DNA from 2 places in the Xanthobacter pseudotagetidis genome. Region 2 is predicted to be linked to the other one. Evidence: riboswitches for the same ligand, from Rfam matches in the RefSeq annotation. Region 2 holds a riboswitch; the other holds the start of a gene.
What was found. Region 2 has a riboswitch for cobalamin ahead of V5F67_RS06755 (TonB-dependent receptor plug domain-containing protein). Riboswitches for the same ligand answer to the same signal wherever they lie in the genome.
Positions count from the first base shown of each region.

Region 1: linked by a shared signal. The riboswitch ahead of V5F67_RS16160 (HupE/UreJ family protein) and the one ahead of V5F67_RS06755 (TonB-dependent receptor plug domain-containing protein) in region 2 are both predicted to bind cobalamin.

Region 1 covers NZ_CM195534.1:3,534,511-3,540,300, reverse strand. The annotation lists gene waaC (lipopolysaccharide heptosyltransferase I) at 1-580, shown strand, start outside; gene rfaD (ADP-glyceromanno-heptose 6-epimerase) at 704-1,690, shown strand; gene rfaE1 (D-glycero-beta-D-manno-heptose-7-phosphate kinase) at 1,715-3,154, shown strand; cobalamin riboswitch at 3,234-3,433, shown strand; gene V5F67_RS16160 (HupE/UreJ family protein) at 3,481-4,104, shown strand; gene cobU (bifunctional adenosylcobinamide kinase/adenosylcobinamide-phosphate guanylyltransferase) at 4,106-4,657, shown strand; gene cobO (cob(I)yrinic acid a,c-diamide adenosyltransferase) at 4,654-5,274, shown strand; gene V5F67_RS16145 (cobyric acid synthase) at 5,279-5,790, shown strand, end outside.
Region 2 covers NZ_CM195534.1:1,467,249-1,473,038, forward strand. The annotation lists gene V5F67_RS06750 (ABC transporter substrate-binding protein) at 1-57, opposite strand, end outside; gene V5F67_RS06755 (TonB-dependent receptor plug domain-containing protein) at 66-2,060, opposite strand; cobalamin riboswitch at 2,164-2,373, opposite strand; gene V5F67_RS06760 (efflux RND transporter periplasmic adaptor subunit) at 2,572-3,693, shown strand; gene V5F67_RS06765 (efflux RND transporter permease subunit) at 3,690-5,790, shown strand, end outside.

The sequences.
Region 1 (5,790 bases), 2.1 Mb from region 2:
CGCCGCCGCGCTCGGCTATTCGCTGGAGGGGCGCCCGCTCGACACCGGCCTGCGGCCGCTGCCCCTGCCGGAGGGCGATGCGCCCCATCTCGTGTTCCTGCACGGCACCACTTGGCCGACCAAGACCTGGACCGTCTCCGGCTGGCGGGCGCTGGCGGGGGAGGCGGAGAAGGCGGGCATGCACGCGCTGGTCTTCACCCAGGGCGCGGCCGAGGAGGCGCGGGCGCGCGCCATCGCCAAGGGCCGGCCGGCGGTGGAGCCGCTGCCGCCCCAGCCGCTGGAGACTCTCATTCCGCTGATCGCCTCGGCGGCCGGCGTGGTCAGCGTCGACACCGGGCTGGGGCATCTCGCCGCCGCATTCGGCGTGCCGACGGTGGGGCTCTACGGGCCGACCGACCCGCGCCTCACCGGCCTCGTGGGCGCGCGGGTGCGCGAGCTGAAGTCGACCCGAGACTGCGCTCCCTGCGAGAAGAGCCGCTGCCGCATCGCCCCCGAGACCGTCGAGGGGCCGCCCTGCCTCGCCGACTTCGAGGCCGGGAGCGTCTGGCGCACCCTGCGGGAGCTGTCGGCGCCGTCGTGAGAGGCCGTCCGCTGCCGCTTATGGACAAGCGGGGAGGCGGCGTGGCACACCGCGTCCATTCTGGGCGCGTTCATTGTGAGGGTCCTGAGCCACATGACGGTTTCGCGCGGCCTTGGCCGCGATCTGATGCTGGTGACCGGCGGGGCAGGCTTCATCGGCTCCAACATCGCCCGCGCGCTCGCCGCGGACGGTCGCCGCGTGGTGGTCGCCGACTGGCTGGAGGACGGGCCGAAGTGGCGCAACATCGCCGACATCGCGCTTCATGACGTGATCCGCCCCGAGGCGGTGGAGGGCTTTGTCACCCGCGAGGGCGGGCGGCTCGGCGGCGTCGTGCACATGGGGGCCATCTCCGCTACCACCGAGCGCGACGGCGACAGGATCGTCGCCCGCAACATCCGCGCGACGCTGGACCTGTGGGCGCAGTGCGCGGCGAAGGGCCTGCCCTTCATCTTCGCCTCGTCCGCCGCCACCTATGGCGACGGCTCTGAGGGTTTCGTGGACGCGGACGACGACGGCGCCCTGGCGCGCCTTGCCCCGCTCAATCCCTACGGCTGGTCGAAGCTGTTCGTGGACCGCCGCATCATGGCCGACGTGCGCGCCGGCCGGCCGCGCCCGCCGCAGTTCGCGGGCCTGCGCTTCTTCAACGTCTACGGTCCCGGCGAGGCCCACAAGGGCGACATGCGCTCGGTGGTGCACAAGATCCACCCCGCCGCCGCGGCGGGCGAGAGCGTGACGCTCTTCAAGTCCCACAATCCGGCCTATGGCGACGGCGGCCAGCTGCGCGACTTCATCCATGTGCGCGACTGCGTCGCCGTGGTGCAGTGGCTGCTGGAAAGCCCGAAGGTGAGCGGCATCTTCAACGTCGGGACCGGTGAGGCGAGGAGCTTCGCCGACCTCGCCAAGGCGGTGTTCGCGGCGCTCGGCAAGGAGCCGCGCATCGCCTATGTGGACATGCCCGAGCACCTGCGCGGCGCCTACCAGTATTTCACCCAGGCGGAGATGGGAAAGCTGCGCGCGGCCGGCTACGGCGCGCCCTTCACCTCGCTGGAGGAGGGCGTCGCCTCCTACGTGACCGGCCATCTCTCCCACCGCAACGAGGCGACGCCGTGAGGCGCGCAGAGGGGACGACCCGCCATGGTGCCTGACGGCGCGCCCGGCCCCATCGTCGTCATCGGCGACGTGATGGTGGACCGCTACATCACCGGCTCGGTCTCGCGCATCTCGCCCGAGGCGCCGGTGCCGGTGCTGGTGCACGGCGACGAGCGCATCGTGCCCGGCGGCGCCGCCAACGTGGCCGCCAATGCGGCCGCCCTGGGGGCGCGGGTGATGCTGGTCGGCCTCGTCGGGCGCGACCGCGAGGCGGATCTTCTCACCGAGGCGCTCGGCGCCCATCCGGGCGTGATGCTCGACCTCATGGTGCGCGACCCCGGCCGGCCCACCATCACCAAGACCCGCGTCATGAGCGGGCGCCAGCAGATCGTGCGCATCGACGCCGAGACCGTCGCCCCGCCCGAGCCGCGGATGCTGGAGGCGCTCCTCGGGGCGGTGGCGGAGGCGGTGCGCGGCGCCCGCGTCGTCGTGCTCTCCGACTATGCCAAGGGCGTGCTTTCCGACGCGGTGATCGCCGCCGCCATCGCCGCCGCCCGGGCGGCGGGCGTGCCGGTGGTGGTCGATCCCAAGCGGCGCACCTTCGAGGCCTATCGCGGCGCCAGCCTCGTCACCCCCAACCGCAGTGAGCTTGCCGCCGCCACCGGCCTGCCCGACGCCACCGACGCGGAGGCCGCCCGCGCGGCCGAGGCCGCCTCGGCCCAGTTCGGCGGCGACGTGCTGGTGACGCGCGCCGAGAAGGGCATGACGCTCTGGCGCCGCGGCGGGCGGGTGCTCCATGTGCCGGCCAAGGCGCGCGAGGTGTTCGACGTCTCCGGCGCCGGCGACACGGCGCTGGCGGCGCTCGCGGTGGCGCTTTCCGCCGGCCAGCCGCTGGAAGCCTGCGTCCACCTCGCCAATGCCGCCGCCGCGGTGGCGGTGGGCAAGCTCGGCACCGCCGTCGTCACCCGCGCCGAGCTCCTTGCGGCGCTGGAGGAGGCGGGCACGCCCGGCATCGCCCCCGGCGCGCTGCTCGGAGCGGACGATGCCGCCCGCCTCATCGCCGAATGGCGCGCGGCGGGCGCGCGGGTGGTGTTCACCAATGGCTGCTTCGACCTCATGCATCCCGGCCATGTGTCGCTGCTGGAGGCGGCGGCCCGGGAGGGCGACCGCCTCGTGGTGGCGCTCAACACCGACGCCTCGGTGAAGCGCCTGAAGGGCGAGGGCCGCCCGGTGCAGGACGAGGCGGCGCGCGCCCGCGTCATGGGCGCGCTGCGCTGCGTCGATCTCGTGGTGCTGTTCGACCAGGACACGCCGCTGGAGCTGATCGCGCAGCTGAGGCCGGACGTGCTGGTGAAGGGCGCCGACTATCGCGAGGACCAGGTGGTGGGCGCCGACGTGGTGAAGGCCCATGGCGGCCGGGTGGCCCTGGTTCCGCTGGTGGAAGGGCGCTCCACCTCGGCGCTGGTGGCCAAGGCCAAGGGTTAGGCCGCCGCGCATCCACGATCTGCATCGCGCTGCACAAAATTCCCGCGCGCCGAGTTGCCGGGCGGAGGATTTGGTCCCTATAGTCGCTCCCGGTGTCGGTGCCCGCTCTCGCGGGCCGAAAGAGGGAATGCGGTGCGGGCGCTCGTCGCCCAATGCCGCAGCTGCCCCCGCAACTGTAAGCGGAGAGTCCCCCCGCAAGGGCCACTGGAGCAATTCGGGAAGGCGCGGGGCGGGCGGCGATCCGCGAGCCAGGAGACCTGCCGCCGCCGCATCGCCCGCTCGCGGGCACATCCAGGGCGCCCTCGGTGGGAGGGCTAGGGGGTCACATGTCGAAGTTCCGCGCCGTTTCCGCATCCCTTTCCGCCGTGCTCGCGATGCTCGCGGCAGCGCCGGCCCAGGCCCATCACATGATGGACGGCGGGCTGCCCTCCAGCTTCGCGCAAGGCCTGCTGTCGGGCCTCGGCCATCCGGTGATCGGCGTCGATCATCTCGCCTTCATCGTCGGCATCGGCGTCGTGGTCGGCGCGTTCGGGCTGAACCTCGCGCTGCCGGTGGCGTTCGTCGCCGCCTCGGCCATCGGCGTCGCCATCCATGTGGCGGGCGTGTCGCTGCCGGCCTCCGAACTGGTGGTGGCGGCCTCGGTGGTGCTGCTGGGCGTGCTTCTGGCGCGCGCCGCCAAGGTTTCTCCGGCCGTATGGGCGGCGCTGTTCGCGGTCGCCGGCCTGTTCCACGGCTATGCCTACGGCGAATCGATCTTCGGCGCCGAGCAGGCCCCGCTGGTGGCCTACCTGATCGGCCTCGTGATCATTCAGAGCCTGATCGCGGTGGGCGTCGCGCTCGCCACCCGCTCGGTGAAGGAGGCGCCGGTCTCCCTGAACGCGCGCCTTGCCGGCGCCGCCGTGGCGGGCATCGGCATCGCCGCGCTCGCCGGGCAGATCATTCCGGGCTGAGGTGGCGACGCCTGAGGGCGGCCTCGTCCTCATCCTCGGCGGGGCGCGCTCGGGCAAGAGCCGGTTCGCCGAGGCGCTGGTGGAGGCCGCGCCCGGCCCCTGGGCCTACATGGCCACCGCCCAGGCGCACGACGGCGAGATGGCGGTGCGCATCGCCCTCCATCGCGACCGCCGTGCCGCCGGGTGGGAGACCGTGGACGCCCCCCTCGATCTCGCCGGCGCGCTCGCGGCGCTGCCGCCGGGGCGGCCGGCGCTGGTGGATTGCCTGACACTCTGGCTCACCAACCACCTTCTGGCCGACCGCGACCTCGATGCCGAATCCGACGCCTTGCTCGCCGCCCTTTCGGCGCGGGACGGCCTTACCGTGTGCGTCTCCAACGAGGTCGGCTTCGGCATCGTGCCGGACAACGCGCTCGCGCGCCGCTTCCGCGATGCCGCCGGCCGGCTCAACCAGCGCGTCGCCGCCGCCGCCGGACGGGTGACGTTGGTGGTGGCGGGCCTGCCGCTCGACCTCAAGACCCCCCAGGTACCCGATCGAGGAGGCGCCCCATGACCGACCCCGCGCCGACGCCCGCCGAGGCCGAGCGCCATCGCGCCAAGATGGAGAAGCGCAAGGCCGTGCAGGACGCCGAGGTGGCCGGCAAGACGCTCGAGAAGGGGCTGCTGCTGGTCCATACCGGTCCTGGCAAGGGCAAGAGCACCGCTGCCTTCGGCCTCGCCCTGCGCACGCTCGGGCGTGGTGGCCGCGTGGGGGTGGTGCAGTTCATCAAGGGCGCCTGGTCCACCGGCGAGCAGGAGGCGTTCGCCGCCTTCGGCGACCGCGTCGCCTGGCACACCATGGGCGAGGGCTTCACCTGGGAAACCCAGGACCTCGCCCGCGACAAGGCGGCCGCCGCCCGTGCGTTCGGGAAGGCGGAGCAGCTGATGGCCGACGCGGGCATCGGCCTCGTCATCCTCGACGAGCTCAACATCGCCCTGCGCTACGACTATCTCGACCTCGCCGAGGTGCTCGCCGCGCTCGCCGCGCGCCGGCCCAGCCTCCATGTGGTTGTCACCGGACGCAATGCCAAGCCGGAGATGATCGCGGCCGCCGACCTCGTCACCGAGATGGGCCTCGTGAAGCACCATTTCGCCGCCGGGGTAAAGGCGCAGCCGGGCATCGAGTTCTGACGCCATGGCCGCGCGCGCGCTCATGTTCCAGGGCACAGGCTCGGATGTGGGCAAATCGCTGCTGGTGGCGGGGCTGGCGCGCGCCTTCGCGAGCCGGGGCTTGAGAGTGCGCCCGTTCAAGCCGCAGAACATGTCGAACAACGCCGCCGTGACCGCGGACGGCGGCGAGATCGGCCGCGCCCAGGCGCTCCAGGCGCGGGCGGCGCGGGTTCCGCTCTCGGTGCACATGAACCCGGTGCTGCTGAAGCCCCAGGGCGAGACCGGCGCCCAGGTGGTGGTGCAGGGCCGGGTGTTCGCCACCGCGCGCGCGGCCGCCTACCAGTCTCTCAAGACGCAGCTGATCCCGCAGGTGCTGGACAGCTTCGCGCGCCTGAAGGCCGAGGCCGACCTCGTGCTGGTGGAGGGCGCAGGCAGCGCCTCGGAGGTGAACCTGCGCGCCAACGACATCGCCAACATGGGATTTGCGCGCGCCGCGGGGGTGCCGGTGGTGCTGATCGGCGACATCGACCGGGGCGG
Region 2 (5,790 bases):
CGCCGTCGCGGGGGCGGCGGCGAGGAAGACGAGGACCAGGAGCGCCGCCCGCATCATGGGCCGCCTCAATAGGTCAGCTTCAGGCCGGCGAAGGCGCCGAAGCCCGGGGCGAGGAAGCCGTTGGGGTTCTCGTAGGTCTCGTCGAACAGATTGTCGATGCGGCCGAACAGGGTCGCGTGCTCGTTGAAGGCGTAGTTCGCCGCGATGTTCACGATCGTGTAGCCAGGCTGGTCCACATAGTTCGAGGTCAGGCGCTCGATGTCCCACCAGGACGAGACATAGATGAGGGTGGCGGTGAGGTCGAGCTTGTCGGTCGCTTGCCAGTTGACGCTCACGCTCACCTTGTCGTTGGGCCGCCGCAGGGGAATGCACGAGGTGGCGGTGAGCGGCGCGCAGGCGGCGCCGAACGGCTGGCCGGGCGGGAAATAGCCCACCACGTCGGTATAGGTGTAGTCGGCGCGGACCTTCAGCGTGTCCGTGACCTTCACCGCCACGAACACTTCCGCGCCCTGCGTGGTGGCGTTGGAGATGTTGACGTTCTGGTAGGTCACGGGGTCGTAACTGATGAGATTGGTGATGTCGTTGTGGAAGTAGGTGGCGCCGAAGGCGAGGCGGCCCTTGAAGAATTCCTGCTCGAAGCCGGCGTCGTAGCCGGTGCTCTCCTCGGGCTTGAGGTCCGCGTTGCCGTAATAGGGCGCGTAGAGCTGGTAGAGGGTGGGGGCCTTGAAGCCGGTGCCGTAGCTCGCCTTCAGCTTGGTGCCGGTCTCCGGGATGAGAAACGCCGGCGCGATGCGCAAGGTGGTGTGGTCGCCGAACGTGTCGTCGCTGTCGTAGCGCACATTGGCGGCGAGGAAGAGCCGCTCGAAGAACTGGCCCTGATATTCCGCATAGACGCCGGTGTTGCCGGTGGCGGCGTCCATCTGCGTGTAGGCGGTCTCGGACGTCATGCTCTCGTTGCGCCGCTCGACGCCGGCCAGCACGTTCTGCCCCGGCGCGAAGCTGTAGAGCGAGCGCAGGTAATAGATCTGCCGGTCGCCATTATAATCGCCGTTCACCGAGGCGTTGGGGCCGTCGGTGGGCCGGCTCGAGGTCATGGCGCTGACGCCGAACGTGGTCTCGAGCGCGCCGTCGAGCGCCTTCCACACGCCCTCGCCCTTGGTGAAGAACATGGATGCGTAGCTGGTGGAGCGCTCCGGCGCCGGGATGCCGGCATAGGTGGGCGGCGGGTAGATGTCCGGGGTGAAGGAGAGCTGGCTGTCGATGTAGCGGGCGACGAAATTGACCGCGAACGTATCGCTCACCTCGTAGTCGAGGCGGGTCGAATAGGTCCAGTTGTCGTAGGCGCTGGGATTGCGCGGATAGCCGAGCGGCACGATGTCGGCCGGCGTCACCGGCGTGTCGGTGGACGAGAAGTGGGTGACGTTGAAGGAGTAGGACAGCTTCTCCGTCGATCCGCTGAGTGCCACTGCCTGGTTGAAGGTGCCGAACGAGCCCAGCTCGGCGAAGCCGAAGGCCTTGGCCGGCCCTTCCCCCTTCTTGGTGGTGACGGAGATGACGCCGCCGATGGCGTCCGAGCCGTAGAGGCCGCTCTGCGGGCCGCGCAGCACTTCCACGCGGGCGAGGTCGGTGGCGAGCATCTGCCCGAAGTCGAAGGCGCCGTTGGGGGTGGAGGGGTCGCCGGCGTCGATGCCGTCGATCAGCACCTTCACATGGTTGGAATTGGTGCCGCGGATGAACACCGAGGTCTGCCCGCCCGGGCCGCCGGTCTGCACCACGTTGAGGCCGGGCAGGCTCTCCAGCACCTCGGGCAGGGTGCGCAGCTGCTTGCGCTCGATCTCCTGCGCCGTCACCACGCTGACCGAGGAGGCAACCTCCTCCTGCGGCGTCGCGATGCCGGTCGGGCTCGTCACCATGAGGTCGGGCAAATCGATGACGGGCGCGGCGGCATCCGCCGGCGACTGGGCCAGCGCGGGCGCCGGCACGGCGAGCAAGGCGGCGGGAACGAGGAAGCGGGCGGCGCGCGCGGCGCCGCGAGGGGGCTTGGTATGGCGGGAGGGCATGACGGCCTCGACACGAGTGGTCCGTCACCGCGAACGAGGCCTCCGCCGGCACCACGGCCGAACGGATTCGCCACCATCAGGACACCCCGCCCGACGTGCTCGCGCGTGACCACGGCTGACGGCAGGTCTCCTGGCTCGCGGGTCGCCGCCCTGTCGTCGCCTTCCCAGGCTCAAGGCCCAGTGGCGCGTGACGCAGGACTCGCCGCTTACAGTTGCGGGGGCAGCCGCGGCATCTCCATCTCCCCGTTTCCGGGCGGGCGGATCACCGCGTTCCCTTTTGATCCCCGAAGGGAACCGTCACCATATAGCTAGACCGGGGGATTTACCTCCGTCAACACATACGGTCGGGCGACGGGCGAAATCATTCGTGAATGATATTCATGCAACGCTTTAGCCGTTTTCACGGCTTGACGCGCACAATCTGCCTGTCCATTGCACCTCAACTTAACTGGCGACCCATCGCAGGCTCGGCTATAGCGGAAGCGGCCCGACCTGCGGAAAGGACATTCCCTTGCCCGACGCGATGTTTCGCATCCAGAACGCCATCGCGTGGTCGGCCCGCCGCACGGCAGGCCCGTCCCTCCTGGTCGCCGTGCTCCTCGTCGCCGGCTGCGGCGAGGCGCCCAAGGCGGAGAAGGCCGAGCCGCGCCCGGTGCGCACGGCGCTGGCCTCGACCCGCACGGCGAGCGATGCGGTGACGCTGACCGGCCAGGTGGAGGCGCAGAACGAGGCCTCCTATGGCTTCCGTATCGGCGGGCGCGTCATCGAGCGGCTCGTGAACGTAGGCGACCGGGTGAAGCCCGGCCAGGTGCTCGCCCGCCTCGATCCGCAGGACGAGCAGAACGCGCTGCGCTCGGCGCAGGCGGCGCTGTCGGCGGCGCAGGCCAATCTCTCGCAGACCCGCAACCAGTATGAGCGCCAGCGCCAGCTGCTGGCCCGCGGCTTCACCCCGCGCGCCCAGTACGAGCAGGCCGAGCAGGCCTATCTCAACGCCCGCTCCCAGGTGGAGGACGCGGAGGCACGCCTGCAGATGGCGCACGACCGCCTCGGCTTCACCGAGCTGAAGGCGGATTCGGCCGGCGTCGTGACCCAGCGCCGGGCCGAGCCGGGCGAGGTGGTCCAGGCCGGCCAGCCGGTGGTGGAAGTGGCGCGCCAGGACGGGCGCGACGCGGTGTTCGACGTGCCGGCGGCACTGCTCTCTTCCATGCCCGCCGACCCGCTGGTGGAGGTGACGCTGGCGGGCGACGCCAATGCCCGTGCCACCGGAAGGGTGCGCGAGGTGGCGCCGCAGGCCGATCCCGTCACACGCACCTTCCGCGTTCGCGTCGGCCTGATCGATCCGCCCGAGGCGCTGCGCCTCGGCACCACGGTGATCGGCCGCGTGACGGTGGACGGCGGGCCGGTGATCGAGATCCCGGCGAGCGCGCTGACGCGCCTCAATGACAAGCCTGCGGTGTGGGTGGTGGATCCCGCCGCCAAGACGGTCGCTCTGCGCAATGTGGAGGTGCTGCGCTTCACGCCTGCCTCGGTGACCGTGGCCGAGGGGTTGAAGCCCTCCGAGATCGTGGTGACGGCGGGCGTCCAAGCGCTGCATCCGGGGCAGCAGGTGCGCCTGCTGGGGACGCAGCCGTGAGCGCCCCTTCGGGATTCAATCTCTCCGCCTGGGCGCTGCGGCACCGCTCCATCATCATCTATCTCATGGCCATATCGGTGGTGGCCGGGGTGATGGCGTTCCGCAATCTCGGCCGCGCCGAGGACCCGACCTTCGTCATCAAGACCATGGTGGTGCAGGCCAACTGGCCGGGCGCGACCCTGGAGGAGACCTTCAAGCAGGTCACCGAGCGCCTGGAGCGCAAGCTCCAGGAAGCGCCGAAGCTCGACTATCTGGAGAGCTACACCAAGCCGGGCCAGACCACGATCTTCGTGCATTTACAGGGCTCGGCCACCGCCGCCGAGGTGCCGGACATCTGGTACCATGTGCGCAAAAGCGTCGGTGACATCCGCCACACGCTGCCCCAGGGCATCGTCGGGCCGTTCTTCAACGACGAGTTCGGCGACACCTTCGGCATCATCTACGGCTTCACCGCGGACGGCTTCACCCACCGCGAGCTGCGCGACTATGTGGAGGGCGTGCGCTCCGAGCTGCTGCATGTGCCGGACGTCTCGAAGATCGAGATTCTGGGGGCGCAGGAGGAGCGCATCTTCATCGAGTTCTCGATGCAGGAGCTCGCCAGCCTCGGCATCGACCGCGCCGCCGTGCTTGCCGCACTCCAGGCGCAGAACATCGTGCGGCCCTCGGGCGAGATCCAGACCGGCAAGGAGAACATCTCCATCCGCGTCTCCGGCGCCTTCACGTCGGAGGCGGACGTCGCCAACGTGAACTTCGTCGCCAACGGGCGGCTGATCCGGCTCGCCGACATCGCCACCATCCGTCGCGGCTTCGCGGACCCGCCGCAGCCCATGTTCCGCACCAACGGCAAGCCCTCCATCGGCCTTGCCATCGCCATGCGCGACGGCGGCGACATCCTCGCCATGGGCAAGAACATCGACGCCGCCATGAACCGGCAGATCGCCGATCTGCCCATCGGCATCGAGGCGCACCTGGTGGCGGACCAGGCGGTGACGGTGTCGAGCGCCATCGCCGAGTTCATGGAGAGCCTGTGGCAGGCGGTGGCGATCATCCTCGTGGTGTCGTTCATCGCCCTCGGCGTGCGCGCGGGCGCCATCGTCGCCCTCGCCATCCCACTGACACTCGCCATCGTGTTCGCGCTGATGCAGATCGCCGGCATCGACATGCAGCGCATCTCGCTCGGCGCGCTCATCATCGCGCTGGCGCTCATGGTGGACGACGCCATGACCACCACCGACGCGACGCTGACCCGCCTCGCCGCCGGCGACGACAAGGTGACGGCCGCCTCCTACGCCTTCAAGGCCTATGCGGCGGCGATGCTGGCGGGCACGCTGGTGACGGTGGCCGGCTTCGTGCCGGTGGGCTTCGCCGCCTCCTCGGCGGGCGAGTACACCTTCACGCTGTTCGCGGTGGTGGGGATCGCCCTCATCGTCTCCTGGTTCGTGGCGGTGCTGTTCGCGCCGCTGCTCCAGGTGCTGATCCTGAAGGCGCCGCCCAAGGAGAGCATCCCCGATCCCGACGCCCCGCCCAAGGGCGTGATGGGGATTTATCGCGGCTTCCTGGTGCTGTGCCTGAAGCTGCGCTGGGCGACGATCGCCGTCACCATCGCCCTGTTCGTGCTCTCGGTGCTGGCGCTGCCCCTGATCCCGCGCCAGTTCTTCCCCTCGTCCGACCGGCCGGAACTGCTGGTGGACCTCGCCTCGCCTCAGAATGCCTCCATCTACGCCTCCGAGAGCGTGGCCGAGGCATTCGACGCGCTGCTGGCGAAGGACCCGGACGTGAAGCGCTGGTCCACCTATGTGGGACGCGGCGCCATACGCTTCTACCTGCCGCTCGACGTGCAGCTGCCCAACGACTTCTTCGCCCAGACCGTGATCGTGGCGCAGGACGTGGCCGCCCGCGACCGGCTCAGGGCGAAGCTGGAGAAGGCGCTGGCGCAGGACTTCCCGCAGTTGGTGGCGCGCATCGCGCCGCTGGAGCTCGGCCCGCCGGTGGGCTGGCCGGTGCAGTACCGGGTCTCCGGTCCGGACATCGAGAAGGTGCGCGCGCTCGCCTTCGATCTCGCCGCCGTCATGGCCTCGAACCCCGAGGCCGAGAAGG